Regions from separate parts of the Mesorhizobium sp. M0615 genome, predicted to be linked through region 1. Evidence: riboswitches for the same ligand, from Rfam matches in the RefSeq annotation. Region 1 holds a riboswitch; each other region holds the start of a gene.
What was found. Region 1 has a riboswitch for cobalamin ahead of NKI46_RS10830 (CbtB domain-containing protein). Riboswitches for the same ligand answer to the same signal wherever they lie in the genome.
Positions count from the first base shown of each region.

Region 2: another riboswitch for cobalamin. It lies ahead of NKI46_RS27840 (aromatic ring-hydroxylating oxygenase subunit alpha); the one in region 1 lies ahead of NKI46_RS10830 (CbtB domain-containing protein).
Region 3: another riboswitch for cobalamin. It lies ahead of metE (5-methyltetrahydropteroyltriglutamate--homocysteine S-methyltransferase); the one in region 1 lies ahead of NKI46_RS10830 (CbtB domain-containing protein).

Region 1 is NZ_JAMYQI010000005.1:265,681-275,988, reverse strand. Features, by position in the region: gene mgtE (magnesium transporter) at 1-1,203, shown strand, start outside; gene NKI46_RS10860 (MerR family transcriptional regulator) at 1,361-1,747, shown strand; gene NKI46_RS10855 (methyltransferase family protein) at 2,048-2,554, opposite strand; gene NKI46_RS10850 (heparan-alpha-glucosaminide N-acetyltransferase) at 2,551-3,561, opposite strand; gene NKI46_RS10845 (MFS transporter) at 3,794-4,993, shown strand; gene NKI46_RS10840 (aromatic ring-hydroxylating oxygenase subunit alpha) at 5,001-6,176, opposite strand; gene NKI46_RS10835 (gamma-glutamylcyclotransferase) at 6,312-6,995, shown strand; cobalamin riboswitch at 7,063-7,258, shown strand; gene NKI46_RS10830 (CbtB domain-containing protein) at 7,295-7,474, shown strand; gene NKI46_RS10825 (CbtA family protein) at 7,490-8,293, shown strand; gene cobU (bifunctional adenosylcobinamide kinase/adenosylcobinamide-phosphate guanylyltransferase) at 8,286-8,798, shown strand; gene cobO (cob(I)yrinic acid a,c-diamide adenosyltransferase) at 8,800-9,414, shown strand; gene cbiB (adenosylcobinamide-phosphate synthase CbiB) at 9,561-10,308, opposite strand, start outside.
Region 2 is NZ_JAMYQI010000021.1:27,563-37,870, forward strand. Features, by position in the region: gene bglA (beta-galactosidase BglA) at 1-786, shown strand, start outside; gene NKI46_RS27820 (ABC transporter ATP-binding protein) at 853-1,965, shown strand; gene NKI46_RS27825 (DUF680 domain-containing protein) at 2,039-2,272, opposite strand; gene NKI46_RS27830 (DUF680 domain-containing protein) at 2,344-2,547, opposite strand; gene NKI46_RS27835 (DUF680 domain-containing protein) at 2,613-2,819, opposite strand; cobalamin riboswitch at 3,319-3,520, shown strand; gene NKI46_RS27840 (aromatic ring-hydroxylating oxygenase subunit alpha) at 3,638-4,885, shown strand; gene NKI46_RS27845 (FAD-binding oxidoreductase) at 4,923-6,023, shown strand; gene NKI46_RS27850 (PqqD family protein) at 6,185-6,607, shown strand; gene NKI46_RS27855 (serine kinase) at 6,760-7,809, shown strand; gene NKI46_RS27860 (glycosyltransferase family 2 protein) at 7,806-8,549, shown strand; gene NKI46_RS27865 (glycosyltransferase family 2 protein) at 8,583-9,335, shown strand; gene NKI46_RS27870 (glycosyltransferase family 2 protein) at 9,320-10,012, shown strand; gene NKI46_RS27875 (nucleotidyltransferase family protein) at 10,012-10,308, shown strand, end outside.
Region 3 is NZ_JAMYQI010000026.1:16,296-26,603, reverse strand. Features, by position in the region: gene glyA (serine hydroxymethyltransferase) at 114-1,451, shown strand; gene metK (methionine adenosyltransferase) at 1,505-2,680, shown strand; gene NKI46_RS29415 (adenosine kinase) at 2,789-3,781, shown strand; cobalamin riboswitch at 4,190-4,391, shown strand; gene metE (5-methyltetrahydropteroyltriglutamate--homocysteine S-methyltransferase) at 4,486-6,837, shown strand; gene NKI46_RS29405 (cytochrome-c peroxidase) at 7,274-8,329, opposite strand; gene NKI46_RS29400 (hypothetical protein) at 9,241-9,594, shown strand; gene NKI46_RS29395 (glycosyltransferase family 10 domain-containing protein) at 9,731-10,308, opposite strand, start outside.

The DNA.
Region 1 (10,308 bases):
CGCGCCCTTGTCGAACTGCTCGGCGCCGATTTCGACTTCTCGTCGCTGACCGAGGTCGACGAGGCGATCCGCCGCGATATCGTCGACAATATGCCCAATGAGCAAATTGCCCAGGGCATGCAGGACCTCGATTCCGATGACGCGGTCTACATTCTCGAAGACCTTGAAAAGGAAGACCAGGACGAGATCCTGTCGCAGTTGCCGTTCACCGAGCGGATCAGGCTGCGCCGCTCGCTCGACTACCCGGAAGAGACCGCCGGTCGCCGCATGCAGACCGAGTTTGTCGCCGTGCCGCCGTTCTGGACCATAGGCCAGACCATCGACTACATGCGCGAAGACAAGAACCTGCCCGAGCGCTTCAGCCAGATCTTCGTCATCGATCCAAGCTTCAAGTTGCTCGGCGCCATCGACCTCGACCAGATCCTGCGCACCAAGCGCACGACCAAGGTCGGAGACGTGATGCACGAGACGAGGCACGCCATTCCGGCCACCATGGACCAGGAAGAGGCGGCGCGGGACTTCGAGCAATACGATCTTCTGTCCGCCGCCGTCGTCGACGAGAACGAGCGGCTGGTCGGCGTGCTGACCATCGACGACGTCGTCGACGTCATCCAGCAGGAGGCCGAGGAAGATCTGCTGCGCATGGGCGGCGTCGGCGACGAAGAGTTGTCCGACAGCATTCTTTCGACCTCGCGCTCGCGCGTTCCCTGGCTGCTGGTCAACCTGTTGACGGCGTTCCTGGCGGCATCGGTGATCGGCTTGTTCGACCGCACCATCGAGCATATTGTGGCGCTGGCCGTGCTGATGCCGATCGTGGCCGGCATGGGCGGCAATGCCGGTTCGCAGACCATGACCGTCACCGTGCGCGCGCTGGCGACCAGGGATCTCGACATCTACAATGCCGGCCGCATCATCCGCCGCGAAATGGGCGTGGGTTCCATCAACGGCATCATCTTCGCCGTGCTGATCGGCATCGTCGCGGCCGTCTGGTTCCGCGATGCCAATCTGGGCGGCATCATAGCGGCGGCCATGATCATCAACATGTTCGTGGCAGCCCTTGCCGGTATCCTGATCCCGCTATTGCTCGACCGGTTCAAGATCGACCCGGCGGTGGCGTCGGCGGTTTTCGTCACCACCGTCACCGACGTCGTTGGCTTCTTTGCCTTCCTCGGGCTGGCCACCTGGTGGTTCGCTATCCCTTGAGAAAGAGGCGTTGCGGGTTCAATTGACTTTTACGTAAATGTGGTGCGAGGCTTGCGCGGGGTTTCATGCCGAGTCCGGCTTGGAACGGGGTTGATCGGAATGCGTTGGAATCCCGGGCGACCGGGCGTTTTCCGATGTTCCGACATTTGGAGCAAAGATGCGGGAATATTATTCCATCACCGAACTGACCCGCGAATTCGACGTGTCGACGCGGACGCTGCGCTTCTATGAGGATGAGGGGCTGGTGCAACCGGTGCGGCGGGGCCGCACAAGGCTGTTTCGTCCGTCGGACCGGCATCTGATCCGCCAGATCATGCGCGGAAAGCGGCTCGGCTTCTCGATCAACGAGATCCGCGAAATTATCCAGATGTACAAGGAACCGCCCGGCGAGGTCGGTCAACTCAAGCTGATGATCAAGCGCATCGAGGAGAAGCGCGAGGATTTGCGCCAGAAGCGCCGCGATCTCGAGGAGACGCTGGCGGAGCTCGACCAGGCTGAGGAGTCATGCGTCGAGCGGCTGGTGGAGCTGGGGGTTAATACCTGAGCGGACCCCCGAGCGTTTGCGCGCCCGTCGCAAACGTTCGCGATTAGCCGGAGCCCTTCCCACTTCGTCATTCTAGGGCGAAGCAGGAGCGAAGCTCCGTCGCGGAGACCCTAGAATCCCTTCCGTGACATTGGCCGTGGAGTGCAGCGCTGCAGAATTCTGGACCATGGCGGCGCTTGGAAGTCGCGGCATGGATCCTCGGGTCTGTGCTGCGTCGCTACGCTCCTTGCTCCGCCCGTGGATGACGACGAGACGGATGCGCCAGCTAATCGCCAAGGTATACACCCCTGCCACGCCGCTTTAGATCCAGCGCCTGACCCGCTTCGCATAGTCGCGGTACTTCTTGCCGAATTTGGCGAACAGCACCTTCTCCTCGCTCTCGATCGCGACCTTCTGCGTTGCAAATGCCGCGATCAAAGCCAGCGGCAGGAACCATACGATCCCCGAGACGAAGGCGACGCCGATCAAAAGCAGCGTGTTGGCCAGATACATCGGGTTGCGCGTGACGCCGAACGGGCCAGACGTCACCAGATGCTCCGGCAAGCCATTGGGGTTCATCGTCGTTTTGGCCCGGATCATGGTGCGGATAGCGGTGAACCAGAGGGCTGCGACGGCAAACAGCACCACAAAGCCGGCGGCAAACAAAAGGTCGCCCAAGAGGTCGCCGATCCAGGGCAGGGGATAGAACAGGCCGAGCACGATGCTGATGGCGATGGCGGCGATGTAGATCAGTGGCGGCCACGGGATCAGCCGTGGTCTCGATAGATCGGGTTTTGCCAGCCGGGGTTTTGCCAGCTTGTCGGTCATTGTTGCCCTCCCTGCGTCATCGGACTCTCCTCCGTCCTGGCGGTGCAGATGCCGGCGAGTTCACCGAGATGCGCTTTGAACTCCGGGGTCTGGTCACCATTGTAGAGCCGGTCGAATGCCGCTTCGCTTTGCAGCGTGTCCAGCATGCACACACAATAGCTGGTGCAGAACTCCGTGTCGCGCTGCTGTTCGCAGGATACCTGGCATTCTTTGAGGAAGACCACTTCCCGTGTCTCGACCGGCGCCGGCGCGATCTGCGAGAACAGCCAGACGCAGCCGAACAGCAGCGGCTGGTGGATCAGGTAGAAAGCCAGGCTGTGGCGGCCGATGAAGGTGAGCGGCCTGGTCCAGCTTCCTGATCCCAGCGTGGCCAGCCGCGCCAGCAGGCCGGTGGTGGACGCAAACTTTGCCGCGGCGATGCCGAGAAGCACGGCGCCGAACCAGGGAAACAGCGGCACGTAATCATTGGAGCGCGGGTTGATCGCCGACAGGCCGACCCACCACAGCGCCGGATGATCGAAGGCTTCGGATCGGAGATAGAGGGGGACTGCGATCACCACCGCCGCCACGACCAGCGTCAGCCAGGAAGGCAGCCGCAGAAACAAAAGGCCGAGCAAGCTGGCCAGCGCGATCTGATGCAGGATGCCGAAGAAGATGAAGCTGTCCGGCGTGATGAAGTACGTGACCGCCGATATAGCGGCGGCCGCGACGGCGACCATGGCAAAACGTTTCCAGAAGCCGGTCCAGCGGATCTGCCTGCCATGAGCGAGAAACAGGCTGACGCCGACCAAGAACAGGAAGGTCGAGGCGATGCAGCGCGCATAAATCTTCCACCAGCCGACGGCGGTGAGGCCGGGGTCGGTGTAGTGGAAATTTTCGAGATCCCAGGTGAAGTGGTAGCTCGCCATGGCGATCAGCGCGATGCCGCGTACGACATCGATGGCGACGATGCGCTTCGGTTGATCTCGCTTCAGTTGATCTCCAGGGGGTGCGGTATGGATGCTCATGGTCTCGCGATCTGATTCAGCCCGAAAGACGATTATCACGGTTGCACCGGACAAAAGAAGGCCGCCCTCTACGCTCCGGGTCATGCCGTGCAGCTGCATCGGGCGGCGCTTTAGGCCAGAGCCGGAAAGCCTTTGGCCGAATTCGCTTTTTGCCGGGAAGGGGTCGGTTTCCTGTTACCGGCGGAGGAAGCGCCAGCGCAGATTTGGGCTGCGAGTCTGATTTGGGGATCAAATGTCCACCCATGTGCGCCATCCGATCTGGCTTCCGGCCCTGCGTCCGGCGGATGCCCGCACCTTTGCCTCGCTCTATGCGGTCGAATCCTTTGCCCGCGCCACGGTATCGAGCGTCATCCCGATCCAGGCCTATGAGATTCTGCACAACGAGCAGATCGTCTCGATCCTATACACCATCGTGGCGCTGCTCGGCCTGTCGGTGACCTTGTTCATGCCGATCTTGATCCGCAGGTTTGCCCGGCGCTGGGTCTATACCGCCGGCGCCTGCCTGCTGGCGATAGGCTCGCTGTTCTTCGTCACCCACACGCTTGCCGGGCAACTGGCAGGCATGCTGTGCCGCGTCATGGGGGCGAGCGCCCTGTCGATCACGCTCAACCTCTACATCATGGATCACATCCGCAAGACCGATTTCATGCAGGCCGAATCGCTGCGCATGGCGTGGTCGATGCTTGCCTGGACCGGCGGGCCGACACTCGGCATCTTCCTCTACACACGCTACGGCATCTATGCCGCGCATGGCGCGGTGGCGGTGTTTGCGTTGGCCTTGCTGGCGCTGTTCTGGACCTACAGGCTGGGCGACAACCAGTCGATCCGGCCTGGCAAGACGCGGCCGGCCAATCCGCTGGCCAATATCGGCCGCTTCGTAGCACAACCCAGGCTCAGGCTGGCTTGGCTGATCGCCTTCGGCCGGTCCTGCTTCTGGACGACGTTCTTCGTCTATGGGCCGCTGTTCATGGTGATTACCGGCGAGGGCGAGCTTGCCGGCGGCCTGCTGGTTTCGGCCGGCAATGCGCTGTTGTTCATGGCGATCTTCTGGGGCAAGGCTGGAAAACGCTTCGGCGGCCGGCGCACCATGACCTTCGCCTATTTCGCGATGTCGGCGACGCTGCTTGCGGCGGGCGCGGTCGGCACTACCGCGCCGCTGCTTACGGGCTTTTTCCTGCTCTGCGGCGCCTTCTTCACCATCGCGCTCGATGCACTGGGCTCGACCGCCTTCATGCGCTCGGTGCGGTCCTATGAGCGGGCGCAGATGGCCGCGGTCTACCGCACCTATCTCGACTTTTCCGAGCTGACGCCGCCGCTGGTCTATTCGGTGGTGCTGGCGTTTTTCGGCCTCGGCTCGGTGTTCGTGACGCTGGGCATTCTGGCCGCGGTTTGCGGCTTTATCACCTGGCGCTATCTGCCGAAGTCGCTTTAGTCGCCGATCAGGCGGTTGCCTCAAGCGCTGCATGCCGCCCGCGCACCCAGTTGTGGAAGCGGTGCAGATCGTACTCCTCCGGCATCAGCACGCCGGCCTGGTGGCGCATCGAGCGCAGGCCTTTCTGATTGATCTCGCAGATCGCGGCATCCTCCTCCAGCACCTGGGTGCCGAAGGCGACGACGTTGTCGATGTCCGTCTCAGCCAGCGCCTCGGGCGCGAACAGCCATTCGGCGGTGAGTTCGGTCTGTTCGGGACCGAGCGGCATCAGTCGCACCGTCCTGACATAATCGACATGGCCGACGATGAACATCGAGGGCAGGCTGGTGGCATAGGTCTGTCCGGCCGCACGCTCGGCTGGCGTCAGGCCCGGTAAGACCGGGCCATGGGCATGTCCGTCGCGCGACCAGGTCTCGGCGCCGGCGCGCAGGCCACCCGAAAACTCCGGCGCGTCATTGTCGGCATGGCGGACCCAGTCGGGGTCGTCGTGCCGGCTCATCAGGCCGCGACCGTATATCGGCACCAGCCGAGACAGGTCCTTGTGGACGCCCGGGCAATGCAGGCACTCGTTGAAGTTTTCCCAGAAGATCTTCCAGTTGCAGTTCATCACCTTGCGCAGGACATGGCCTGATACCAGCGTTTCCAGCGGCCAGTTGGCGAGGTCGCCGGATGCGGGATCGAAGGAGGTCCCGGCGGAGCCGGCCGCAGCCTGCTGAAGGTTCACAAAGACAAAGCCGCGCCACACCGACAGCGCCACCCGGTAGAGCGGATGATCTGCCTTGTCGAAACCATCTGGCAGCGATTTCGAGGGAACGCGCACGAGATCGCCGCGCAGCGAGTAGGACCAGGCGTGGTAGGGGCACGTGATGAGCCGCGCTTTAAGCCGGCCCTCGCTTTTCTGGCAAAGCTGCGAGCCGCGATGCCGGCAAGTGTTGTGGAAGGCGCGCAGTTCGCCGGTCTCGTCCCGCAGAATGACGATTTCCTGCGTGCCGACGCGGAATGTCCTGAACGCCAGCGGCTGGGCGAGGTCGGCCTCGCGGCAGACGAGCAGCCAGCTTTTGTGCCAGATGGCGTCGAGATCGCGCTGGTAAGCCTCGCTATTCCAATAGGCCGACGACGGTAGCGTCGGTTCGGCCCGGCTCAGGCCGTTATAGGGGTCGCGCTCGCTCGGGCTGGGATGCATGGCTGGCTTCCTATGAAGCGTCAGCCGACACCCCGGCAAATCGTTTGTCAATCAGAGTGCCGCATTGCCGGTTGCAGGCGCGGCGCATAATCATGTCGTGGACACGGGACATTCGGAAATTGGGGGGATTCGGAAGTGGCCGCACGACAGATGTCGCTTACGCCGGAGCTGGTCGCGCGCTGCTGGCGCGAGATCAGGGACCCCGGGCCGGATCCGGACGCGATGCATCTCGATGAAGCCGACTATGACGCGCTGCTGGATGAATTGCAGGTCGAACTCCCGGACAGCGAACCGCTATGGCTGTTCGGCTATGGATCGCTGATCTGGAAACCGGAAATAGATTATGTCGAGGACCGCGTTGCGCTGGCGCGCGGCTGGCATCGGTCCTTTTGCATGAACATGACGCGCTGGCGCGGCACCAAGGACAGCCCCGGCCTGATGATGGCGCTGGACCGTGGCGGACAATGCAAGGGCGTCGCCTTTCGGCTGACCGGCAATAACCGGCGCGAGCAGTTGGGCCGGCTTTTCCGGCGCGAAGTCACGCTGAAGCCGACAAGCTACCGGCCGCGCATGCTCAAGCTTGCAAGCGAGGCCGGACCGCTCAGGGCATTGGCCTTCGTCATCAACCGCAACGGCCTGACCTATTCCGGACCGCTCGACGAGGGCAAGGTCGTCGAAAGGCTGGCAACGTCCTGCGGGTCGGGCGCCGACTATCTCTACAACACGGTGAAAAACCTTGAAGAGCGCGGCATTCACGATCGCCATCTGTGGCGGCTGCAGCGGCTGGTTGCCGAGCGGATCACCGCGTTGAACCCGTAACGCCGCATGGCGCATTCGCGCTGTTGGCCGGCGGAATTTGGTTTGCCGGATGCGACCGTTTCAGCCTATAGTCATGCATGTCGTCGGTTCCGTTAGGGACCAAGAGGGAATGCGGTGAGGGCTGACTTGTTGCCCAATGCCGTGGCTGCCCCCGCAACTGTGTGCGGTAGTCCTCTCCAAGCCACTGGGGATTTTTTCTTCGGGAAGGTGGGGAAGGGCGCTGATCCGCGAGCCAGGAGACCTGCCGGCGACAGGGAACTGACTTCGATGCCCTCGGGTGGAGGGCGAAAGGACAAGATATGAATACCGCTTCCGTCTCCCTCGGCGCTTCCGTCTCCTCGCAGTCGCGCTTCATGCAGCTCGTGCTTAGCGCGTTTCTGGGCATTTTCGTCGTCGGCGTTGTCGGTTTCTCGCACATCGATGCGGTCCACAATGCGGCGCACGACTATCGCCATTCGATGGCGTTTCCCTGCCACTGACGAGGATCTGACATCATGAACCTGTTTCGCAACGTCGTGTTCATCGCGGCGATCGCAGGGCTCGTGGCCGGTGTCGCTCTCGCCTGCATGCAGGCCTACGCCACCGTGCCGCTGATCCTCAAGGCGGAGGTCTACGAAAAGGCTGGTGGCGGCCATGAGCATCAGCATGCCGCGGCGCCCGCCGCCAACGCTGCGGACCCCAATGCCATGAGCACCGCCGCGCCGGCGGAAAATGCGGTGAGCAGCGCAGCACCGGCTGAAGCAGCCGCGCCGGCGGAGGACGAAGGCTGGGCGCCGGCCGACGGCTTCGAGCGTTTCGCCTTCAGTGTCGTCGCCAATATCGTCACCGGCATCGGCTTCGCGCTGGTCCTGGTGGCGGTTTCCGAGTTCGCCGGCGGCATCGGCAGCTGGCGCCAGGGCGTGTTCTGGGGTCTGGCGGGCTTTGCCGTGTTCACGCTGGCGCCGGGACTCGGCCTGCCGCCGGAACTGCCGGCAATGCCGGCGGCCGATCTCATACAGCGCCAGATCTGGTGGTGGGCAACGGTGATGGCAACCGCGATCGGCCTTGCCCTTATTACCTTCCGCACGTCGGCGCCCCTGACCGTGCTCGCCGTCCTCCTGATCGTCGCCCCGCATATTGTCGGCGCGCCGCAGCCTGACAGTTTCGTAACGCCGATCCCGGAGGGCCTGCATCATCAGTTCGTGGTGGCGGTGACGCTGACCAATCTGGTGTTCTGGCTGGTGCTCGGCGCAGTTGTCGGCATAGTGCACTCGCGCTTCGCCGGCACCGCGACCAGCCTGCGCGACAGCTTTGCCTGATCGCAGTTTGACCTTCATCATCGGCGGTGCGCGCTCCGGCAAGAGCGCGCATGCCGAAACTTTGGCGACGGCGTTGCTGCCGCCATGGGCCTATATCGCCACCGCGCAATCCTATGACGGCGAAATGCGCGAGCGCATCGCGCAGCACCGCTCGCGCCGCGGCGAGGGATGGGCGACCATCGACGCCCCGCTTGATCTTGCCGGTGCGCTCGAGGCATTGCCGGACAGCCAGCCGGTGCTTGTCGACTGCCTGACGCTTTGGCTAACCAATCATATGCTGGCCGATCATGATCTGGAGGGGGAGTGCCGGCGGCTGGCCGATGTGCTTTCGCGGCCGCGCGGACCGTGGTTCGTGGTCTCCAACGAAGTCGGACAAGGCATTGTGCCCGACAATGCGCTGGCACGCCGGTTCCGCGATGCCGCCGGCCGGCTCAACCAGCAGATCGCGGTGGTAGCTGATATGGTGCTTCTGATGGTGGCGGGGCTGCCGCTCAAGGTGAAATGAGATGACCGATATCGACGCAAAAGACGAAGAACGCCATCGCGCCAAGATGGCCAAGCGCAAGGCGGTGCAGGACGCCGAGGTCGCGGAAAAGACGGTCGAGAAGGGGCTGCTGATCGTCAACACCGGACCCGGCAAGGGCAAGACCACGGCTGCCTTCGGGCTGGCGCTGCGCATGCTCGGCTATGGCAAGCGCGTCGGAATCGTCCAGTTCATCAAGGGCAAATGGCACACCGGCGAGAAGGATGCCTTCGCGGCGTTTGGCGGCCGCGTCGTCTGGCACACGATGGGCGAGGGTTTCACTTGGGAGACGCAGGATCTGAAGCGCGACATTAAGGCGGCCGAAGCCGCCTGGGCCAAGGCACTGGAGCTGATCGCCGATCCCTTGATCAGCCTCGTGGTGCTGGACGAACTGAACATCGCGCTGCGTTACGACTATCTCGATCTCGACAGAGTGGTGGCGGCGCTGAAAGCGCGGCGCGAAGGCCTGCATGTCGTCGTCACCGGCCGCAACGCCAAGCCGGCGCTGGTCGAGGCGGCGGATCTGGTGACGGAGATGGGCGTGACCAAGCATCATTTTTCGGCCGGCGTGAAGGCACAGCAGGGGATCGAGTTTTGAGGGGTTTCGTACCCTCCCCCTTGTGGGGAGGGTCGATCCGCGAAGCGGATTGGGGTGGGGGTTCTCGTAGGTCGCAGTCCCCCACCCCGGCGCTTCGCGCCGACCCTCCCCACAAGGGAGGGTAAAGGAAGGGCGACGGTAAGCTCTCAGAACGTTACCGCGATAAGCACCGCCGACAGCAACCCGAACAGCCCAATCAGCAGATAGTCGGCGACCTGATAAAGTTTCAGCGCCCGCCTGATGTCCAGACTTTCCGCCTCGCGGCGGCCGCCTTCGCCCATGAAGGCATCGTTGACGACAACGCCGCCATAGCTGCGCGGGCCGGCGAGCGCCAGGCCGAGTGCGCCGGCCATTGCTGCTTCCGGCCAACCGGCATTGGGCGAGCGGTGCTTTTTGGCGTCGCGCCGCATTGCTTGCCAGGCGTTGCGGGGATCGGCGCCGTCAACGAGAAAGGCGGCGGCAACGATCAGCAACGCGGTCAGCCGGGACGCCGGCAGGTTGATCCAGTCGTCGAAGAGTGCCGCCGCGCGGCCGAAGGCCTCGTGGTGCGGGGTGCGGTGGCCGATCATCGAATCGGCGGTGTTGGCGGCCTTGTAGGCGACGCCGCCGGCCAGACCGCAGACACCTGTCCAGAAGGCGGGCGCAACGATGCCGTCGGAGAAATTCTCGGCCAGGCTTTCGATGGCGGCGCGGCTGACGCCGGCATGGTCGAGCTTCTCTGGGTCGCGGCCGACGATGCGCGCAACCGCAATGCGGCCGAGCGCCAGCCCGCCGGTATCCAGCGAATCGGCCACCGCCTCGACATGTTCGGTAAGGCTCTTTTGCGACAGCAGCGACGAGGCCAGGATTGCCGTGATGATCATGCCGGCAGGAAAGAGCTGCCAGAGCAGGATT
Region 2 (10,308 bases), on a different contig from region 1:
GTCGCCGCCTACACCGCCGGCGGCAAACGCGTCCACATGTGCTATTCCTTCGATTTCCTGGCGCCGGAAAAGATCAGCGCCGCCAAGGTGCGCCAGGTGCTGGAAGCCTTCGGCAAGGTCGCCAGCGACGGCTGGTCGTGCTGGGCCTTTTCCAACCACGACGTGATGCGTCCGGCCTCGCGCTGGGCCGCCGACGAGGCCGACCCGGCCGCCTATCTGAAGGTTATCTCGGCGCTGCTGATGTCGCTGCGCGGTTCGGTCTGCCTCTATCAGGGAGAGGAGCTTGGGCTGGGCGAAGCCGAGTTGCAGTTCGAGGATCTGCAGGACCCCTACGGCATTCGCTTCTGGCCCGAATTCAAGGGCCGCGACGGCTGCCGCACGCCGATGGTGTGGGATGCAACCGCCAGCAATGCCGGCTTTTCGACGGCCAAGCCCTGGCTGCCGGTGCCGGGCAAGCACTTGTCGCAAGCGGTCAATGTTCAGCAGGGCGACGCGGCCTCGCTGCTCGAGCACTACCGGCGCTTTCTCGGTTTCCGCCGCCAGCATCCGGCCCTGGCCAAAGGCGACATCGAGTTCATCGAAAGCGAGGGCGACACCGTCGCCTTCACCCGCCGTGAGGGCAATGAGCAGATCGTCTGCGTCTTCAATCTGGCCAGCAAGCCGGCGGAGGTCGATCTCGGTGGTCAGGCGCTGCTGCCATTGGCCGGGCACGGTTTTTCGGGACAATCCGGCACAGGTTCCATCCGCCTCGGCGGCTACGGCGCCTGGTTCGGGCGCATCGACTGAGTTTTTGACGAAACTGGATTTTTTGAGGAAATCCAGGTTCTCTAGGGAAATCACTGGGAGGAAATTATGGCCGATGTCACGCTGAGACAGGTGAAGAAATCATACGGCAATCTGCACATTCTCCACGGCATCGACCTCGACATAAAGTCGGGCGAGTTCATCGTCTTCGTCGGCCCGTCGGGTTGCGGCAAGTCGACCTTGCTGCGGTCCATCGCCGGGCTTGAGGAGATCACCTCCGGCGAGCTGAAGATCGCCGGCGAGGTGGTGAACGACGTGCCGCCGTCCAAGCGCGGCATCGCCATGGTGTTCCAGTCCTATGCGCTCTATCCGCACATGACCGTCTACGACAACATGGCCTTCTCGATGAAGATCGGCAAGGAAAGTAAGGCCGAGATCGACAAGCGGGTGCGGCAGGCCGCCGAAATCCTGCAGCTGACCAAATATCTCGACCGCCTGCCCAAGGCGATGTCGGGCGGCCAGCGCCAGCGTGTCGCCATCGGCCGCGCCATCGTGCGCAACCCGAAAGTGTTCCTGTTCGATGAGCCGCTGTCGAACCTCGACGCGGCGCTGCGCGTCGCGACCCGCATCGAGATCGCCAAGCTGAAGGAATCGATGCCTGCCACGACCATGATCTACGTCACCCACGATCAGGTCGAAGCGATGACGCTCGCCGACCGCATCGTCGTGCTGAAGGATGGCCATATCGAGCAGGTCGGCACGCCGATGGACCTCTACAAGAAGCCCGGCAATCTGTTCGTTGCCCAGTTCATCGGCTCGCCGGCCATGAACATCCTGCCGGCGACGATCGACAGGACGGGCAACCCGACAATCGTCAGCCATGTCGGCGGCCGCAAGGCAACGGTGCCGATCGCAACGCCGGCGTCAGCCAAGGGTGCGGCAGTCAGCTTCGGCGTGCGGCCGGAGGATCTGTCGGTCGCCACCGGCACGGAATATCTTTTCGAGGGCGTGGTGGACTATGTCGAGCAGCTCGGCGAGGTGCAGCTGGTCTATATCGATATCGGTCGCGCCGACCTGCCGTTGGTGACCAAGCTGCCCGGCAATGTCGAGGTCAAGCGCGGGGCAAAGCTGCGGCTGACCGCGGATGCCGGGGACCTGCACATCTTCGACGCCGATGGGCACTCCTTCTCGCTCAAGCCGGTGGAAGTGAAGGCGGCTTGAGATAGCTGCGTTGTACAGGCATGAAAAAAGAGCGGCGGGCTAGGCCCGCCGCTCTTTTTTTAAGCTTCGGCTGTTAGTTGTTGCCGAACCGATCCCTGTCGCTGCTCTGAGGAACGAACTTCTGTTGGTCGTCCGACGAGTTCAGCAGCTTGTAGACCGCCGAGTTGGTGCCGGTCGACGAAGTGCGGGTGGTGTCGACGGCAGCGGCCGGCTGGTTGGCGCCATTGGAGCCATAATTGTCGCTGCCGGCAAAGGCAGCGCTCGAAACAGCCAGAACGGCTGCGGTGGCAAGAACGATCTTCCTCATTTTAGTCTCCTGAATTTTTCTGATGCCGCCAGCTGCAGCGGATAAGCCCGCCACGTGCTGGAAACCGGCTTTTAGCGGCCGAAAAGGTTACGGTCGGCACCGTGGGCAGGCGCCTGCTCGGCTGGAGCCGACTTCTCAACCGAAGCCGTATGGCCACTATCGGTCGACGTAATCGCAGGCTGGTTGGCGCCGTTCGAACCGTAGTTGTCGCTGCCGGCGAAAGCGCTGCCGGAGATGGCCAAAACGGCGGCGGCAGCAAGGATGATCTTTTTCATTTCAATACTCCTGAATTTTTTGGGATCCCGAGAGCGACGGGTTAGCCGCCCTTCTTTGGTCGGGATCAGCGATTGCCGTAGAGGTCGCGGTCGGCGCCCTGAACGACAGGCTGCTTGTCAGCGTGCGCCGGCTTCTGAATGGAAGCCGTATACGAGCTGTCGACCGAGACGGCTGGCTGGTTCGCACCATTGGAACCGTAATTGTCGCTACCGGCGAAGGCGCTGCCGGTGATCGCCAAAACGGCTGCGGCAGTGAGGATGATCTTTTTCATTTTTAGTACTCCAGTTTGTCTGTCCGTCTAGCGGCGTGTCTTGGGAGCAATTCGCGTCGTTCGGACAGCCCCGATGTGGGAAAGCCATAGGCTGGTTTCCAATCACGAAGTTGTTCCGTGTGGACCACGGTCCTGCACCTTGAAATTGTGCCAGGAAGTTCCTCTATGGTCATTTATCGCATTGTTTTCAGTTGCTTATGTCGAACCGAGTGGTTCGCTCCGGTGTCGGTTTCCGGGCCGTCGTTCACACGGTCCTGCACGCATTGTCAACAGAAACGAACCGTTCGGTTCGATTAGAGATTGCTAATAGTAACTTTTCGATACCGTTGAGCCCTTTTTGCCCCCGATCGGAACTGGATCCGCAGCGATTCGAAACGGCGATGATAGCGCCGCAAGACAGGATCTCAGCCCTTCGGTGGTCGGCGGGGCGTATGCCGCGCGTGTCGCGCCGCATGGATACGATGTCGCTTTCATGCCGACGTCGCGATCGCTGCCGTGATTAGATGATCGCATCTCAGGTGCCGCTTCGTGACGACGCAGCGGAGAATTGGGAAGCCGGTCAGAATCCGGCGCTGCCCCCGCAACGGTGGTGGAGTTGAAGTCGCAACGGGAGACCACTGGGCAAGAGCCTGGGAAGGTGTCGCGATGGTCCGCAAGGACAACTCCAGAGCCCGGAAACCAGCCCGAGATGCATAGACTCGACTGATCGCGGTGGGCGGTCAAGAGGTGGATAGTGCATGTCCGGCGCCGCGCCGGCCTGCGTCCGATCCTTCCTCCATCACCACCAAGTTCAGTCCTTAAACCACGAGGACAGAACTATGGATACGCGCAACGACATGCTGAGGCTCCTGAACGGCCGCAAGCAAGGCTTTTCGCTGGAACAGCCCTTCTACACCGACCCGGACTATTTCAAGCTCGACATGGAGCTTATCTGGTATCGCGACTGGCTGTTCATCGGCCATGATTGCGAACTGCCGAAGCCCGGCAGCTATATCACCGTGCAGATCGGCGATTATCCGGTGGTGCTGGTCCGCGACCAGAAGGGCAACATCAACGCCTTTCACAATTCCTGCCGCCATCGCGGCAGCCGTGTCTGCAACACTGAGAAGGGCATGGCGGCAAAGCTTGTCTGCCCCTATCACCAGTGGACCTACGAGCTTGACGGCCGGCTGCTGTTTGCCCGCCAGATGGCCGACGGTTTCGACAAGAGCCAGTTCGGCCTGAAGCCCGTCGCCTGCGAGAGCGTCGGCGGCTACATCTTCATCTGCCTGGCAAAAGAACCTGCCGACTTTGCCCCGATGCGCGCCATGATAGAGCCCTACCTCAAGCCGCACCGGCTGAATCAAGCCAAGGTCGCCTTCGAGAGCACCATCATCGAGAAGGGCAACTGGAAGCTGGTCTGGGAAAACAACCGCGAATGCTATCACTGCGCCGGCAATCATCCAGAGCTGTGCAAGACATTCCCCGAAGCGCCGACGGTGACCGGCGTGCAGGGCGCCGACAGCGATCCGGAGATGCTGGCGCACTGGGCGAAATGCGAGGCGGCGGGCCTGCCGAGCAAGTTCCGCATCGATCCGGCCGGGCAATACCGCGCCACCCGCGCGCCGCTGCTGCGCGATGCCGTCAGCTACACGATGTCCGGAAAGCGCGCGGTGACGAAGAACCTGTCCGACACTGTTGCCGCCGACCGCATCGGCACCTTGATGCACTACCACTATCCGACGACTTGGAACCACATACTGATCGACCATGCGGTCACCTTCCGGGTGCTGCCGATCAGCGCCACCGAAACCGCGGTGACGACCAAGTGGCTGGTGCACAAGGATGCGGTCGAGGGGGTCGACTACAACCTTGAGGAGCTCACCCATGTCTGGACCGAGACCAACGACCAGGACCGCCGCATCGTCGAGGAAAACGCCTTTGGCATCCTGTCTCGGGCCTATGAGCCCGGCCCCTATTCGGAGCTGCACGAGGGCGGCGTGATCCAGTTCGTCGAATGGTACGCGGCCTTCATCGGCCCGCGCCTTGCCGAAGGCGGCCGGCCGGCGCTGCGCAGCGTCGCGTGAGCTGGAGCAGGCGAAGAGGGACCAGAGGATGAATGCGATGACGGATCTTGGGCTCTATCGCCATCTTGACCAGATGGCGCCGTGGAACGATAGGCTGCAGGCGCTGGAAGTGATCGGCGTCAGCGACGAGGCGCCTGACGTCAAGACCTTCACCTTCCGCTCCGACAACCAGACCTGGTTCCGCTACAAGCCGGGCCAGTTCTTGACGCTGGAACTGCCGACACCGGACGGGCCGCTGATGCGCACCTACACGCTGTCGTCATCGCCATCGCGGCCCTTTTCGATCGCGGTGACGATCAAGGCGCAGGCCGGCAGCATCGGCACGCGCTGGATGTTCGACCATCTGGCACCCGGCTCGCATGTCAAGGCCTATGGACCGGCGGGCGACTTCTCGTTGCACAGCCACCCGGCGGCCAAATACCTGTTCATTTCGGCTGGCTCCGGCGTGACGCCGATGATGTCGATGCTGCGCTGGCTGAACGACTGCGCGCCATGGACCGATGTCGGTTTCGTCAACTGCGCGCGGCGTGCCGAAGAGATCATCTTCCGCAAGGAACTCGAACTGCTCGGCGGCCATATGCCCGGCTTGTCGCTCGGCTTCATGATCGAGGAACGTTCCAGCCGCGAAGGCTGGTACGGCCATATGGGCCGCATCGATGCGATCCGGCTGCCCTTGCTGGCTCCGGATTTCCGCGAGCGCGAAATCTTCTGCTGCGGCCCCGATCCGTTCATGCGCGCCGTGCGCGGCATGCTGGATGCCGCCGGCTTCGACATGACGAAATACCATCAGGAGAGCTTTGCCGCGCCTGTGGTGGAGGAAATTCCGGCGCCGTTTGCCTCCCCGGTCGAGGACGGCATCGCTGCACCTGTCGAAGCCGTGACGCCGATCCGCTTCTCGCTTTCGGAGGTCGACGCCGGCTGCGTCGCCGGCCAGACCGTGCTGCAGACCGCGCGCAGCTCGGGCGTGCGGATTCCCGCCGCCTGCGAGTTCGGCCTGTGCGGCACCTGCAAGGTGAAGAAGGTCTCCGGCGAAGTCGAGATGAGCCACAATGGCGGCATCCTCGACCACGAGATCGATGACGGTTTCATCCTTGCCTGCTGCTCGAAACCGTTGTCGGCGCTCGAAATCGAGGCTTGAGCCGGTCGACTTCGCCGCAACGGTCGCCGACGCAGGCGTTGTGTTCGCGGGTCTTTGTCTTGCCAAGCATAGGCCGAGTGATTTAGACGCACTTAGGAAGGGCTGGGCAGACCGTGAAGCCGGCGCATCCCTTCAGGGCGCATGGGACGGGGGACAGAGCGATGCAGCAGCGGGTCTACGCGGTCGCAAGCAAGGACATCGTTTTCGAATCATTCGATGGCGAAGCCGTCGTTCTCGATCTTTCGAGCGGCAAGTATTTCGGCTTTTCCGATTCCGGCAGCCGGGTCTGGCAGGCTTTGTCGTCCGGCGTCGCCACTGAAGCACTGGTCGGAGCTGCCGCGGGCGCCGCAAAAACAAGCCTGGCCGACCTCGAAAGCTTCGTTGCCCGACTGCTCGATTTCGGGTTGCTTGCGCCAGCCGAAACACCGGCACAACCGCTTTCGGGCGAGCTGTCGGCTGCGCTTGCTGCCAGCAATGAGCCGCTCAAGGTCGATGTCCATGACGACCTTGCCGATCTCATCATTGTCGACCCGATCCATGAGGTTGAGGAACCTCTCGGCTGGCCGGCGGTGAAACAGGCATAATCGTTTCCCTAAAGCGCGTCGCGTTTGAACGGACTCAGGCGACGCGGTTTAGATCTTTGATTTTATGCATGTCGTCGTCTCAAAACCGGGGCCACCCCGAGCGACATGCATCAGGCGACCCGGCGCAATTCTGGACGCTGAACAACCAACACATGCCTTTGATCACGCTGCAAACCCTGCCGGATTATGCCCGCCATGTGCTGGCGGCCGCGGAAAGCGCCGCCGCCTTCTATCCCGTTACCGCCAGCGTGCGGTTGCCGGGACTGGAGCTGAGTGTCCACCTCGACCATGGCACGCTGGCGGAAGCCATGAGCCATGCCTTCATACCGGCCCCGGAAAATCCGTCTGCATCTGACGGCTGCCGCATTTTCGTCGCCCACCCGGGCATCGATGGCGTCCTCGCCCCGGCCACCTGGAGCCGAGGCGATTACAACCATCATGCCTTTGCCAACCGGCTGGAAGAGGCCGGATTGCGCGGCAGCTACTATCATGACCTCGATTTCTGGCAGTTCCATGATCCGCAACGCCATGTCGGGGCGCAGCTGATGATGGCGGCCGAGGCCTTTCCGCCATGGGAACAGGCGGCGCCGCTGCGCGCCTTCCTGCATTGGGAATATGCGGCGCGCGGCATGCGGCTTACCCATGCCGGCACGCTGGGCATCGATGGCAAGGGCGTGTTGCTGGCGGGCTCCGGGGGAGCCGGAAAATCGGGAACGGTCGTCGCCGGCCTGCTCAATGGGCTCGATAGCGTCGGCGACGACTATGTGCTGATCGACCGGACCGGGGGGGTGACGGCCTATCCGCTGTTTGCCACGCTCAAGCAGGATCCGGAGGGCTTCAAGCGGCTGAAGCTGGAGGAGCGGCTAAAGTCGTACCAACCGCTGAACTGGCAAGGCAAGCATGCCTTTCACATCGACGAGATCGCGCCTCGACCAACTCCTGCAAGTCTGGACATTATTGCTTTAATAGTGCCCCATATCAGGGGAGGTGCGAGAAGCTCGGTCATGCCCATATCGCGCAAGGATGCCATGATCGCCTTGGCGCCGTCAGGAATCGTGCAGATGCCGGGCGAGCGGGAAGCGGGCTTTCGCTTTTTCGGCGAGCTTACCCGCGATCTGCCATGCTACCGGCTGTTGCTGGGGACCGAGCCGCGCGAGATCGCCAGCACGATTGCGGATTTCGTCCTTCGGGGCGCTGCATGAAGTTGAGCGTCATCGTGCCGGTCTACAATCGGGAGATCTATGTCGTTTCGACGTTGCGGTCCCTGCTCAGGCAACGCGACGATGCCGATCTCGATATCATCGTTGTCGACGACGGCTCGACGGACAGCTCCGTTGAAGCCGTCCGCGCCATCATGCGGGAAGCGTCGTGCATCCGCCTGTTCCAGCAGGCCAACCAGGGCGTGGCCAACGCGCGCAACACAGGGCTGAAGCAGTTGCTGCCGCAAACCGAACTGGTGTCGTTCCTGGATTCGGACGACGTCTCGCCGGCTGGACGATTCAAGGCTGACCTACCCCTGTTCGCGGCCGACCCTGCGCTCGAGCTGACCTACTCGCTGATGACGCGCGTCGATCTCATGGACGACGAAGCCCTGCAGCCGGCACCGGGCGGCGCAGGTCCCACCGTGCGCGGCGTCAGCCTTAGCGCCGGGGTATTCCGCAGGGCACTCATCGACCGTGCTGGTGCTTTCGACGAGGAGTTCCGGCAGGGGGAAGACGCCGACTATCTTCTGCGCATTTTCGAAACCAGCCCGAAGCACATTTTTCCCGACACCGTCGCGGTATACTACCGGCGCCACCCCGGCAATTTGACCAAGCAAAGGGATGTGGCGGTGCGCGAATACCTACGTGTAATTCAGAAATCCTTGCGGCGGCGCAAGGCCGATCCGTCGCGGCGCCCGGTCGAGGGGCTTTTCGAGATCAAGCGCCCGGCAGAGTGGTGAAACAATGAACAGATCACAGCCTGGGATGCGTGCGTGAAGCTGAGCGTGATCATGCCGGTCTACAACCGCGAACGCCATGTCGGCTCGGCGCTGCGCTCGCTGCTGAGGCAGCGCGATGCCGCCGATCTCGACATCATCGTTATCGATGACGGTTCGACCGACAGTTCGGTGGCGGTCGTGCGCTCGCTGATCGCGGAGGCGCCGTGCATTCGCCTTTTCCAGCAGCAGAATGCCGGGGTGACGCGGGCACGCAACGCGGGCTTGCGGCAATTGCTGCCGCAGACCGGGCTGGTATCGTTTCTCGATTCCGACGACATTTCCCCGCCGGGCCGCTTCAAGGCGGATCTGGCCTGTTTCGACGCAGACCCCACCCTCGAGCTCACCTATTCGCGCATGACGCTGGTCGACGACATAGATGACGATACGCTGGAGCCGACAGCCGACAGCCACTCGGTGACGGTTCGCGGCATTCACCTGTCTCCCGCTATCTTCGTCCGGCGGTTGGTCGAACGCATCGGCAGCTTCGACGAGGATTTCCACCAGGCCGAGGACACCGACTATCTGCTGCGCACTTTCGAAAGCGGGCCGAAATTCACGATGCCCGACACTGTTGCGCTCTATTACCGGCGCCATCCCGGCAACATGACCAGGCAGGCCGATGTTCCTTTTCGCGAATTCATGCGCGCCGTCTACAAGTCGATGAAACGGCGCGAGGCCGACCGCTCCTTGCACCCTGTCGACGGCATCTTCGATTTCAAGGAACTTGCGAATTGGCGTTTCCTGTGATGGCCAGCTACGGCGTCGTCATTCCGGCCTTCAACGCGACCGCCACCATCGCCGAGACGCTGCGATCGGTCGCGGCCCAGACGATCCAGCCCGACGCCATAATCGTCGTCGATGACGGCTCGACCGACGATACGGTCGCGGTGGTCAATGCGCTGGGCATGCCGGTGCAGGTGTTGCGCCAGGACAATGCCGGACCAGGCAGCGCCACCACCAGGGGCATCGCCGCGCTGGCGACGCCCTTCGTCGCCACGCTCGATGCGGACGATCTGTGGCTGCCGACCAAGATCGAAAGGCAGCTGGAGCATTTCGAGCGGTTTCCCGCGACGGCAGGAGTCTTTGCCCACTGGCGGACGTTTCGCGATGACAAGCCCGATGTGCAACAGGACGTGGCGGTGGCGGGCTGGTCGCGCACGACGATGATGATCCGCCGGGAGGTAGCCGAGGCCGTCGGTCCGATCATCGACCCGCAAGGCGGTCGCGGCGACATGGTCGACTGGATCGCCCGTGCCCGCGAGGCGGGCTTTGCGCTTGCCATGCTCGACGATGTCCTGACCTTGCGCCGCATCCGGCCCGACAGCATGTCCTATGGACGCGACCCCGTGCGCGACCGCGGTTATGTCGAAGTCGTAAGGCTGGCCATGCAAAGGCGAGCAGCGAAAAAGGCGAGCGCCGACTGATGGCCAATGCCATGCGCCGTATCGGCCGTCGGTTTCCGGACTATGGTTGGTCATGGCCAACTGGCGGACTCGACCAGCTGCTGAAGGCCGCATTGCTGCCCGATGAAGAAGCGGCAGGGCGTTACGCGGCGCGCTGGCTCGACGAGAACGATATCGACCATGCTGCTTTCCGCGAGCATCGGCTGCTGGCCGCGATCTCCGACAGGTTCGGCCGCAAGCTGGCTGGGCATCCGGCCTATCCACGTCTTGTCGGCCTGCAAAAGATGCTGTGGACCAAATCGCGACTGGCTGCGCGC
Region 3 (10,308 bases), on a different contig from region 1:
CGGCTATCATAAACAGGACCTGCAGCGGCTCGAAGCGGTACGAGACACGCGGCCGAAAGGGACCGCGTGCTTGATCGTGAAATAGGTCAATCCAATTGGAGCGCGAAGCTACCATGGACAACTCCGCAGACGGCGCGATCGCACAGCCGGACACCCACGGGCGGTCTTCCTTGGCCGCGGTTGATTGCCGCGTCCACGAGCTGCTTCTGAGACAGGAGCGGCAGGAGCGGACGACCCTCAAGCTCATCGCCTCAGAGAACTTTGCGTCCTCGGCCGTGCTGGAAGCGAACGGCTCGATTTTCACGAACAAGTACGCCGAGGGGTACCCCGGCGCGCGCTACTACGCTGGAAACGAGATCGTTGATGAGCTTGAGGATCTGGCCATTGGGCGCCTGAAAACGCTATTTGGCAGCGAGCATGCCAACGTCCAGCCTTATTCCGGCTCGCCGGCCAACCAGGCTGTCTATCGTGCGCTTTTGAGTCCCGGTGACAAAGTCATGGGCTTGCCCCTTCCGGAAGGGGGCCATCTGACTCATGGTTGGGCCATCAACTTTTCCGGAACTGACTATCAACGCGTGCCCTATGGACTAGATGAAAAGACACAGCAGATTGACTATGACCGCTTGCGCGAGACAGCCAAGCGGGAACGGCCGCGGCTCATTTGGGTCGGCGGAACCGCTTACCCGCGTGTCTTTGACTACGCGGCAATGGCAGAAATTGCCCTGGAAGCGAACTCCTATCTCGTAGCCGACATTGCGCACATCAGCGGCCTGATTGCGGCGGGAGCGCACCCGAATCCCGTGGGCCATTGCGACGTGGTCAGCAGCACGTCCCACAAGTCGATCCGCGGTCCCCGCGGTGGCTTCATTTTGTCAAGGAACGAAGATCGCTATCAGGCCCTGTATCATACAAAGAGCAAATACAATCTCGCCAGACGAATAGACCGGGCGGTCTTCCCTCACCTGCAAGGCGGACCTCACATGAATGCCATCGCTGCGCTAGCGGTTGCCTTGCACGAAGCCGCGAACCCGTCCTTCCGAGGCTACGGCCAACAGACGGTCAAGAATGCCAAGGCTCTGGCACATGCACTGCTTGAGCGAGGTTATGACCTGGTTACCGGGGGGACGGACAATCACATGCTGATCCTTGATCTTCGCGATCGGCCACTATCGGGCAAGGCCTATGCCGAGCGACTAGCAAAGGCAGGGATCATCACAAACTTTAATATGGTGCCTGGCGACCCGCGGCATCCGGCGGTCACAAGCGGAATTCGCCTGGGGGCGCCAGCAGTGACGTCAATGGGCATGCGCGATGTGGAAATGGTGCAAATTGCTGGCTTCATTGACTCCGTCCTCCAGCGGCCAGACGACGAAGATCTCCATGCCTGCGTGCGAAGAGACGTTGCCGACTTGTGCGCTGCGTTCGAGGTCCCGGGCATCTCCGACAAGTAAGGTGGGCCAAGCAAAATGCCCATACCACATCCAACATCCGAAGCGAGGTATTCATGGCTAGGCAGTTCGTGTTCTCTTCCGAATCGGTTGGCGCGGGGCACCCGGATAAGTTGGCCGACAACATCTCGGATGCCATCCTCGATGCCATCCTCCGCACGGATCCCAAGGCGCGCGTCGCCTGTGAAGCGTTGGTAAAATCAGGGATAGTCGTTCTGGCTGGCGAGATCACCAGCGATGCCCAGGTGGATTACAGCCAAGTTGCGCGCGATACGATTCTCGACATTGGGTACGACGACGAGGCCGTCGGCTTTGACGGCCGGCGTTGCTCCGTCGTTCATGCCCTCACCGAGCAGTCGCCCGACATCAGCCAAGGCGTTGACGAGGGAAGAGGGCAAGACCTCCAGCAGGGAGCGGGAGATCAGGGCCTCATGTTCGGCTACGCATGCCGCGAAACCGATACCCTGATGCCTTTGCCGATCCAGCTCGCTCATCGCTTGACGAAACGGCAGGCGTATGTCCGGAAGGCACAACAGCTTGGCTGGTTGCGTCCTGACATGAAATCCCAAGTCTCAGTGCGCTATGAGGGGTTGCGCCCGGTCGCCCTGGATACCATCGTCGTGTCGACGCAACATGACGAGCAGGTCTCGCAAGAGACTGTCCGCGAGGGCGTCATTGAGGAAATCATAAAGCCTGTCCTGCCGACCCACCTGGAGACGGAAGGCATCAGAATTCTGGTCAACCCGACGGGGCGGTTCGTAGTCGGCGGGCCGCGCGGCGACTGCGGTCTCACTGGACGCAAGATCATCGTCGATTCCTATGGCGGGATGGGTCGTCATGGCGGCGGCGCCTTCTCGGGCAAGGACCCGTCCAAGGTTGACCGCTCGGCTGCCTATGCAGCCCGCTATGTCGCAAAGAACATCGTCGCTAGCGGACTTGCGGACGTGTGCGAGGTGCAGCTTGCTTACGCAATCGGCGTGGCCAGTCCGGTTTCCGTCATGGTCAACACGTTCGGGACAGCCAGGGTTGAGGAAAGCAGGATCGAGCGCCTCATTCTTGAGTTGTTCGATCTCAGACCGAAAGGCATTATCAAGATGCTTGATCTCTTACGCCCTATATACCGCAATACAGCGACCTATGGCCATTTCGGCCGTGAAGAGCCTGATTTCACCTGGGAGAAGACAGACAGGGCGGACGAATTGCGTCGCGAGGCAGGACTCGCCGCCACGTGAGAGCCGCCGGCGAACGGATTGGCAAGCGGAAAGCCCATTTCCACCGGGCAGACCCGCGCCTGGCAGGCGTGGCGAGAAGCCGGCTCGGGTTTTTTGGCGGAGACATTGATGCCGGATTATGACGTGCTTTGCATCGGCAATGCCATTGTCGACATCATCGCCCAGTGCGACGAGGCATTCCTCGAGATCAACGGCATCATCAAGGGCGCGATGAACCTGATCGACACGCGCCGCGCCGAACTGCTCTACAGCCGCATGGGCCCGGCGATCGAGGCCTCCGGCGGCAGTGCCGGCAACACGGCGGCCGGCGTAGCCAGCTTCGGCGGACGCGCCGCCTTCTTCGGCAAGGTGTCGAACGATCCGCTCGGCGAAATCTATGCCCACGACATTCATGCCCAGGGCGTTGCCTTCGACACCAGGCCGCTCCAGGGACAGCCGCCGACGGCGCGCTCGATGATATTTGTCACCCCCGACGGCGAGCGCTCGATGAACACCTATCTCGGCGCCTGCGTCGAGCTTGGCCCTGAGGATGTCGAGGCCGACAAGGCATCCGGCGCCAAGGTTACCTATTTCGAGGGCTATTTGTGGGATCCGCCGCGCGCCAAGGAGGCGATCCGGCAGACGGCGAAGCTCGCACACGAGGCCGGACGCGAAGTGTCGATGACGTTGTCGGATTCGTTCTGCGTCGACCGCTACCGGGACGAGTTCCTCGAGCTGATGCGCTCGGGCACTGTCGACATCGTCTTTGCCAACAGCCACGAGATCAAGTCGCTCTACCAGACAAAATCCTTCGACGAGGCGCTGGCTCAGATCCGCAAGGACTGCAAGATTGCCGCCGTCACCCGTTCCGAAAAAGGCTCGGTGATCGTGCGCGGCGACGAGACCGTGGTCATCGAGGCGACCCCCATCAAGGAGTTGGTCGACACCACCGGCGCCGGCGACCTCTACGCCGCCGGTTTCCTGCATGGCTACACGCAGGGCCGCAACCTCAAGACCTGCGGCGACCTTGGCTCGCTGGCGGCCGGCCTGGTGATCCAGCAGATCGGCCCAAGGCCAAGGCAGAATTTGCGCCGCGAGGCGGAAGGGGCTGGGTTGCTGTAGATGCGCCGGCAACTAACCAGCCGCCCTACTGACGCGATGACCGCAGTGGCGGAACTGTGTCAAAGCTCGCTGATAGCGACAGCCATTCGCTTCGGAGAACTGACCCATGCTGCTGCCGTGAAGCTCGCTGGAGGAGCGGTGCAAGGCGTGCTTGCCATGACGGCATTCACCGTCATCCAGATCGTCACCAGCATTTTCCAGAAGCTCAGCTTGGGGAAGGCCAGTAAGGGTCCTGAGGTAACGGAGAACTCGCGGCGTCCGTCGGACTTGACTTGCGATCACGTCCCACGATGCCGAATGCGGGCAGCAGACTGAATATTTCACAATGCTAGACAAAGGCGTAAAAGCGCGATCACATAACGACATAAACATTTCGTTATGCGTCATTGACAAAAGAGCGAACTGCTGTGATTGTCTGCGTGTCGTGGTTCTCGCGTGCGGCGCTGCCGCAGCGGAGCTAAGAGGGAAGCCGGTGCGATGCCGGCGCTGCCCCCGCAACTGTTAGCGGCGAGCCAACCCCAATCACGTCACTGAGGCGAATACCCTCAGGAAGACGGGTAGAGGCTATGACCCCGCGAGCCAGGAGACCTGCCACGCGAATTACGTCCACGGGCGGGGTGTCTCGGTGGCCGCTGCAACCCGGCGTTGATGCCGGCCTGCTAGCGCCTTCCTTGTCACCGACGCCCCAATCATCGGGGTATGACATGACTGTCTCTCAGCAAATTCCTGTAGCAACGCTCGGCGTGCCGCGCTTCGGTCGTCGGCGAGAACTGAAATTCGCGCTTGAAAGCTACTGGTCCGGAACATCGTCCGCTGGCGACCTTCTCACGACGTCGAAGGCGCTCCGTGCCGCTAGCTGGGAAGAGCAGCGCGATCGCGGCGTGTCGAAAATCCCGTCGAACGACTTCTCGCTTTACGACCATGTGCTCGACACCGCAGCCATGGTCGGGGCCGTTCCATCCCGTTACGGCTGGAATAGCGGCGAGGTCCCACTTGACATCTACTTCGCAATGGCGCGCGGCAACCAGGGTCAGACGGAGGATTGTGGACACGCTGGTTACCAGGAGGAGGCTCATGGACCTGGTGTAACCGCGATGGAAATGACCAAGTGGTTTGACACCAACTACCACTACATTGTGCCGGAACTCGATGATGATCAGACGTTCGCCCTCTCGTCATCGAAGCCGGTCGATTACTTCCTCGAGGCTAAAGCTCTCGGCATTCACACACGCCCAGTCATCCTTGGACCCATCACCTTCCTCAAGCTGGCGAAATCGCCTGCCGAGGGGTTCGGTCCCATCGCGCTCCTACCGCGGCTGCTGCCGGTTTACGAGCAGCTTCTGGAGAGGCTGAAGCTGTCGGGAGCCGACTGGGTGCAGATCGATGAGCCAGCGCTTGTCCTCGATCTGAACCCGAACGAACGAGCTGCGTTCGAATTCGCCTATGGCCAGCTGTCGAAAGCCGCGCCCGAGCTGAAGATCATGCTGGCTACATATTTCGGGTCGCTGGGAGACAATCTCGAAACCGCGATTTCTCTGCCCTTGGCCGGCCTGCATATTGATCTCGTGCGCGCTCCCGAGCAGCTGGAAACGGTGGCTCGGCTCGCTCCGAAGGATCTGGTGCTCTCGCTTGGCTTGATCGATGGCCGCAACGTCTGGCGTGCGAACCTGCCCGCCATTCTCGACCGCATCAAACCGATCGTCGCCCGCTGGCCCTTGGACCGCGTCGAGATCGCGCCTTCTTGCTCGATGCTGCATGTGCCGATTGATCTGCGCATGGAGACGGAACTCGACGCGGACATCAGGTCGTGGCTCGCCTTCGCGGCCCAGAAGACCGACGAGCTGGTCTTGCTGGCCCGGGCCCTGTCCCAAGGCAGGGATGCGGTGGCAGGCGCGTTGAAAGCGTCTGCCGAGGCTGCCGCCACGCGCGTGACATCCACGAGGATCCATGACCCGCTTGTTCAGGGGCGGATCGCTAGCATTGAGGACAGCGCGAAGCGACGAGAGAGCGCTTTTGGCGAGCGCTCCAGAGTCCAGGCCGGCTCACTCGGGCTGCCGCCGTTCCCGACGACGACCATCGGGTCCTTCCCGCAGACGCCGCAGGTACGCAAGGCGCGGGCCGCTCATGCGAAGGGCCAGCTGAGCTATGTCGACTATGAGACGTTCCTGAAGAAGGAGATCGAGGCTGCAATTCGCTGGCAGGAAGAGATCGGGCTGGACGTTCTGGTGCATGGTGAGTTCGAGCGAAACGACATGGTACAGCATTTCGGCGAGCAGTTGTCCGGCTTCGCGCTCACCCAGCATGCCTGGGTACAAAGCTATGGGTCGCGCTACGTGCGTCCCCCCATCATTTTCGGCGACGTATCGAGGCGCAATCCGATGACAGTGCGCTGGTGGCAATTCGCCCAGTCGCTTACGGAAAAGCCCGTGAAGGGAATGCTCACAGGCCCAGTCACCATTCTCAACTGGTCTTTTGTTCGCGACGACGTACCCCGCTCCGAAGCCTGCCGCCAGATCGCGCTCGCCATCCGCGACGAAGTGACGGATCTCGAAAGATCCGGCGCAAGGATGGTCCAGATCGATGAGGCCGCGTTTCGCGAAGGATTGCCACTGCGCCAATCTGACTGGAAAGTCTATCTCGACTGGGCTGTCGAATGTTTCCGGATCGCTTCAACGGGTGTAAAGGACGCGACTCAAATTCATACCCACATGTGCTATTCGGAGTTCAACGAGATCATTCACGCGATCGCTGGAATGGATGCGGATGTCATTTCGATTGAGACGTCGCGCTCGAAGATGGAACTGTTGGACGCCTTCACGAGCTCCAAATATCCGAACGAAATCGGTCCTGGCGTCTATGATATTCACTCACCACGCGTCCCGGAAGTCGGCGAGATTTCGGACTTAGTCATGCTTGCCCGCGAGCGACTGTCCGACGGCCAACTGTGGATAAACCCGGACTGTGGCCTCAAAACACGCAAATGGGAGGAGGTCCGCCCTGCCCTCATTAACATGGTCGCTGCAGCACGCGCGCTCCGGCAGAAAGTGCAGGCGTGAGGCTTCTCTTCCTCACCGTGTGGGGAGTTGCCGGCTGGCGGATGTCGGCCGGGAATATGCCAAACCGATCACACTCTTGGAAATGAGCCACTCGGCGCAAATGTGCAATTTCCCTACGGCACGTGTCTTAATCCCGCAGAAATAAATGTGGCACTACGCTATAATATCGGTTCCTTGGGGACATACAGGCCCCGCGCCTCGAACAAATCGGACACGCGTCGTTTCTCAAAGTAGACTGCTTGGCGCGTTCGCTCAGGCAGCGACAATATATGGTGCTGCGTCTGTCCGCCCCCAGTTGATCGCGCAGACTACGGGCGAGGTGGCAGGGTTCGGGTATCGCTAGCGTCCCGCCAATTCGGAGATGGACGTCGCAATTCGTGTCGCCAAGTAAAAATCGCCAATCATTTTCGATTGCGAGTCCGCAGCCAGTTGGCCCTTATTTTCCTGAGATCTGCGTTACAGGCCGGGGCGTTGTCGCCGTTTCTGAGGGTAAGATGGGATAGGCGACGTCAGGTGCCTCTCCGGTCAGCGAGTTGAGGAAGGCAACAAGCAGGTCAACTTCTTCGTCCGCCAGTACTACGCCGAGCTGGGTGGTCCCCATAATGGCGACGGCCTGTTTCAGATCCCAAACCTTGCCCGAATGAAAGTATGGCGCGGTGAGTGCAACGTTGCGCAGCGGCGCCACGCGGAAGACATAGGAATCGTCGGCTGCATTGGTGACCTCAAATCGGCCCTTGTCTTTGTCCGGCAGGACTTCGGCGCTCGGCCGTTCCACGAGGCCGAATGGGTAATAGGCTTGCCCACCAACGTTGATGCCGGCATGGCAGGACGAGCAGCCTTTGTCCATGAAAAGCACCAGGCCCTGTTTCTGTTCGGAAGTCATGGCAACCTCATCACCATTCAGGAAGCTGTCGAACGGGGCAGGTGTGACCAGTGTCGCCTCGAAGGCTTCGATCGCCTTGGCGAAGTTGTCGAAGGTGACCCGATCGGCTTCAGCCGGAAAAGCTGCATCGAACCACTCGACATATTGCGGCATGGACTTGAGAGTGGCGATGAGTTGGCCCGGTGTATTGGCCATTTCGATCCCGGCTTGGACCGGTCCCTTCGCCTGAGCCTTCAGGTCTTCGGCACGACCATCCCAGAACTGGGCGATATTGAAGACAGCGTTCAGTACAGTCGGCGCGTTGCGCTGTCCCTTCTGCCAACCATGGCCAATCGAGGTTTCGTGATTGTCGTCGCCGCCGGTGGCCAGGTTGTGGCATGAATTGCACGACAAGACGCCTGACGCCGAGACGCGTGGATCGAAGAACAGTGCCTTGCCGAGAGCGATCTTTTCCGGGGTGATCGGGTTATTGGCGACTGTCGGCGTGGTGGATGGCAAAGCCGTGAAGGTGGCCAATGCCGTATCTCTGAGGTCGGTGGGGATCCAATCCGCAGCAAAGGCGGTGGGTGCCAGCAAGGTGACAGCCATCGTACTGAATAGGATTTTCATAATTGGTCTTCCTGCGTCGTCCACGCAGCCATTATGCGATCTGCGGCTCATGAACGCCCTGAGCTAGATCAGCTTGAGGGAGAGGACGGGGTCTCACACCTGTTTTCGCAGCTGAGCTGGGACCCTCTTGGAAGTGATCGCTCTTCTCGATTGGACTTCAGGGAGGAGGAGTATCCCTGGTTGGCAACCGGTTTTATGCATCAAAGCACGCCCTGAGGGCGGCTTCGTAGATTCGGTCACTGCGATCTTCCAGCCAAGGTTGAGAAAGTCGACAGCATCCGCAAGACTGGCAATCTCTTGCACGATGTGCGCTGCACGCCTTGCGAAAAGTGAGCTTCTGAAACGTCAGGGTTCATTCGTTCCTCCTGACCTGCTGATTGCGTGAATCGGCCTTGTCGACACCCGCCGACTGCACATTGTGATGTCACCAGCGATGGCGGTTTCAATACCTAAGCAGCGACGGTCTATGCGACAGTATGGAGGTCGTAGCGGAATAGCCGTTCTGCCTTCATCGATCGTCACACCGGCATATAGCTCCGCTTCTACGAACATCCCATCACGCGAGGATGGCGCGGCGCTTGAGCAGGTCCACCCGCTGCAACTGCCTCACACCTTGATCCACAGATCCTAGGCGATGACCATGTTGTCGTCATCATTTGACGGGCGCGGGGCATTGGCTCATAAGCGAGCCACCGCAAACTGTGCGGTTGCCAGTGCGTAATGAAGTGAATTGGAATGATCTTCGGTTTGGGAAACACGCACGTCCGACGCAGCTTGCGTTGACAGAGGCGGTTTTAGGCGCAATAGCACCTCCGCTGGCCTATTTTGTGGAGTTCAATTGTGGTTCGGCCAAAGCCGCGGGGCGCCGGACCGGCCCCTTGTAAACGTAATCAAAGAGAGAGAGACCCTGCATGGAAGAAATCTTACCGCGCATCGCCACTGGTGCCGGCATCGGCCCGGCTGTCGCAGAGAAGGCCGTTGGGTTAATGCTGGGTTTCCTGCGGAGCCACGCGGCCGACGGTCCCGGCGCGCGCATGATCGAGGCCATTCCGGGAGCTTCGGAATTAGTAGCGAAGTATCATGGGGACGACCCAGAGGGTGGCGGCCTTATGGGGCTCGGGCAGCAATTGATGAGTGAGGGTCTCAGCATGGCAAAGATCGCCGCCCTCGCCAACGAGACGATCGCCTGCGCCAAGGAACATGCCGGCGACGAACTCGTGGACGAGGTCCTCAATTCCGTTCCTGGCCTTCCCCAGTTCGTCTGATTAGCGGCAGCCGGGGCGCATGACCTTGTGCGCCCGTGCCGGCCCGTTTGCGCAGCAGGCATTCTCCGCCGGGCGTTCCGCACCGATCTCGTGAGACCACCAACCGCCGGGCACGCGGAGCGAGCGTTGGAGTACTTCATTCGTCTATCGAAAAATCAACTTCAGGCGATTCGATGTGTATAATTTCTGGCGGTAAGGGTTTATCCTGAACGCTTTCGATGAAGCCCGCGAGATAGGCAAACGTATTGTATTTCTCGAGGACTAGCCGCTTCGCCTCTCTTATTGCGCCGCGACGTTCCTTCCAGAGGTCTGAGTTGATAATTTCTTGAATTTTTTGGATTACGTTCTTGTCCTCTGGGTCAATTAGAACCATAGAGTCCGAAGGGAAGAACCTCGTGATTGCCGGGCTGCCGTAATAGATCGGCATTGTTTCAGCGACGAAGCAGTCCATAAGCTTCTCTGTAAAATAGTAATCAGCACGAGTATTCTCGAACGCTATACTGTAGCGATAAGGTGCGAGTGCGTTCCATTTATCTCCAATCAGCCGAAAACCTCGGCCGAACAGGTCAAAATCGAGCTCCTTTCTTAGCCGTTCCAGAAACGCCAGCCGATACCGATGTCCTTTAAGCAGGGAGATGTTACTGGTAATCCATGAGAGCCGAAGTGGCTTATCCATGACTTCGCTGACCAGAAGTTGGTCATATGTCTTGTTTA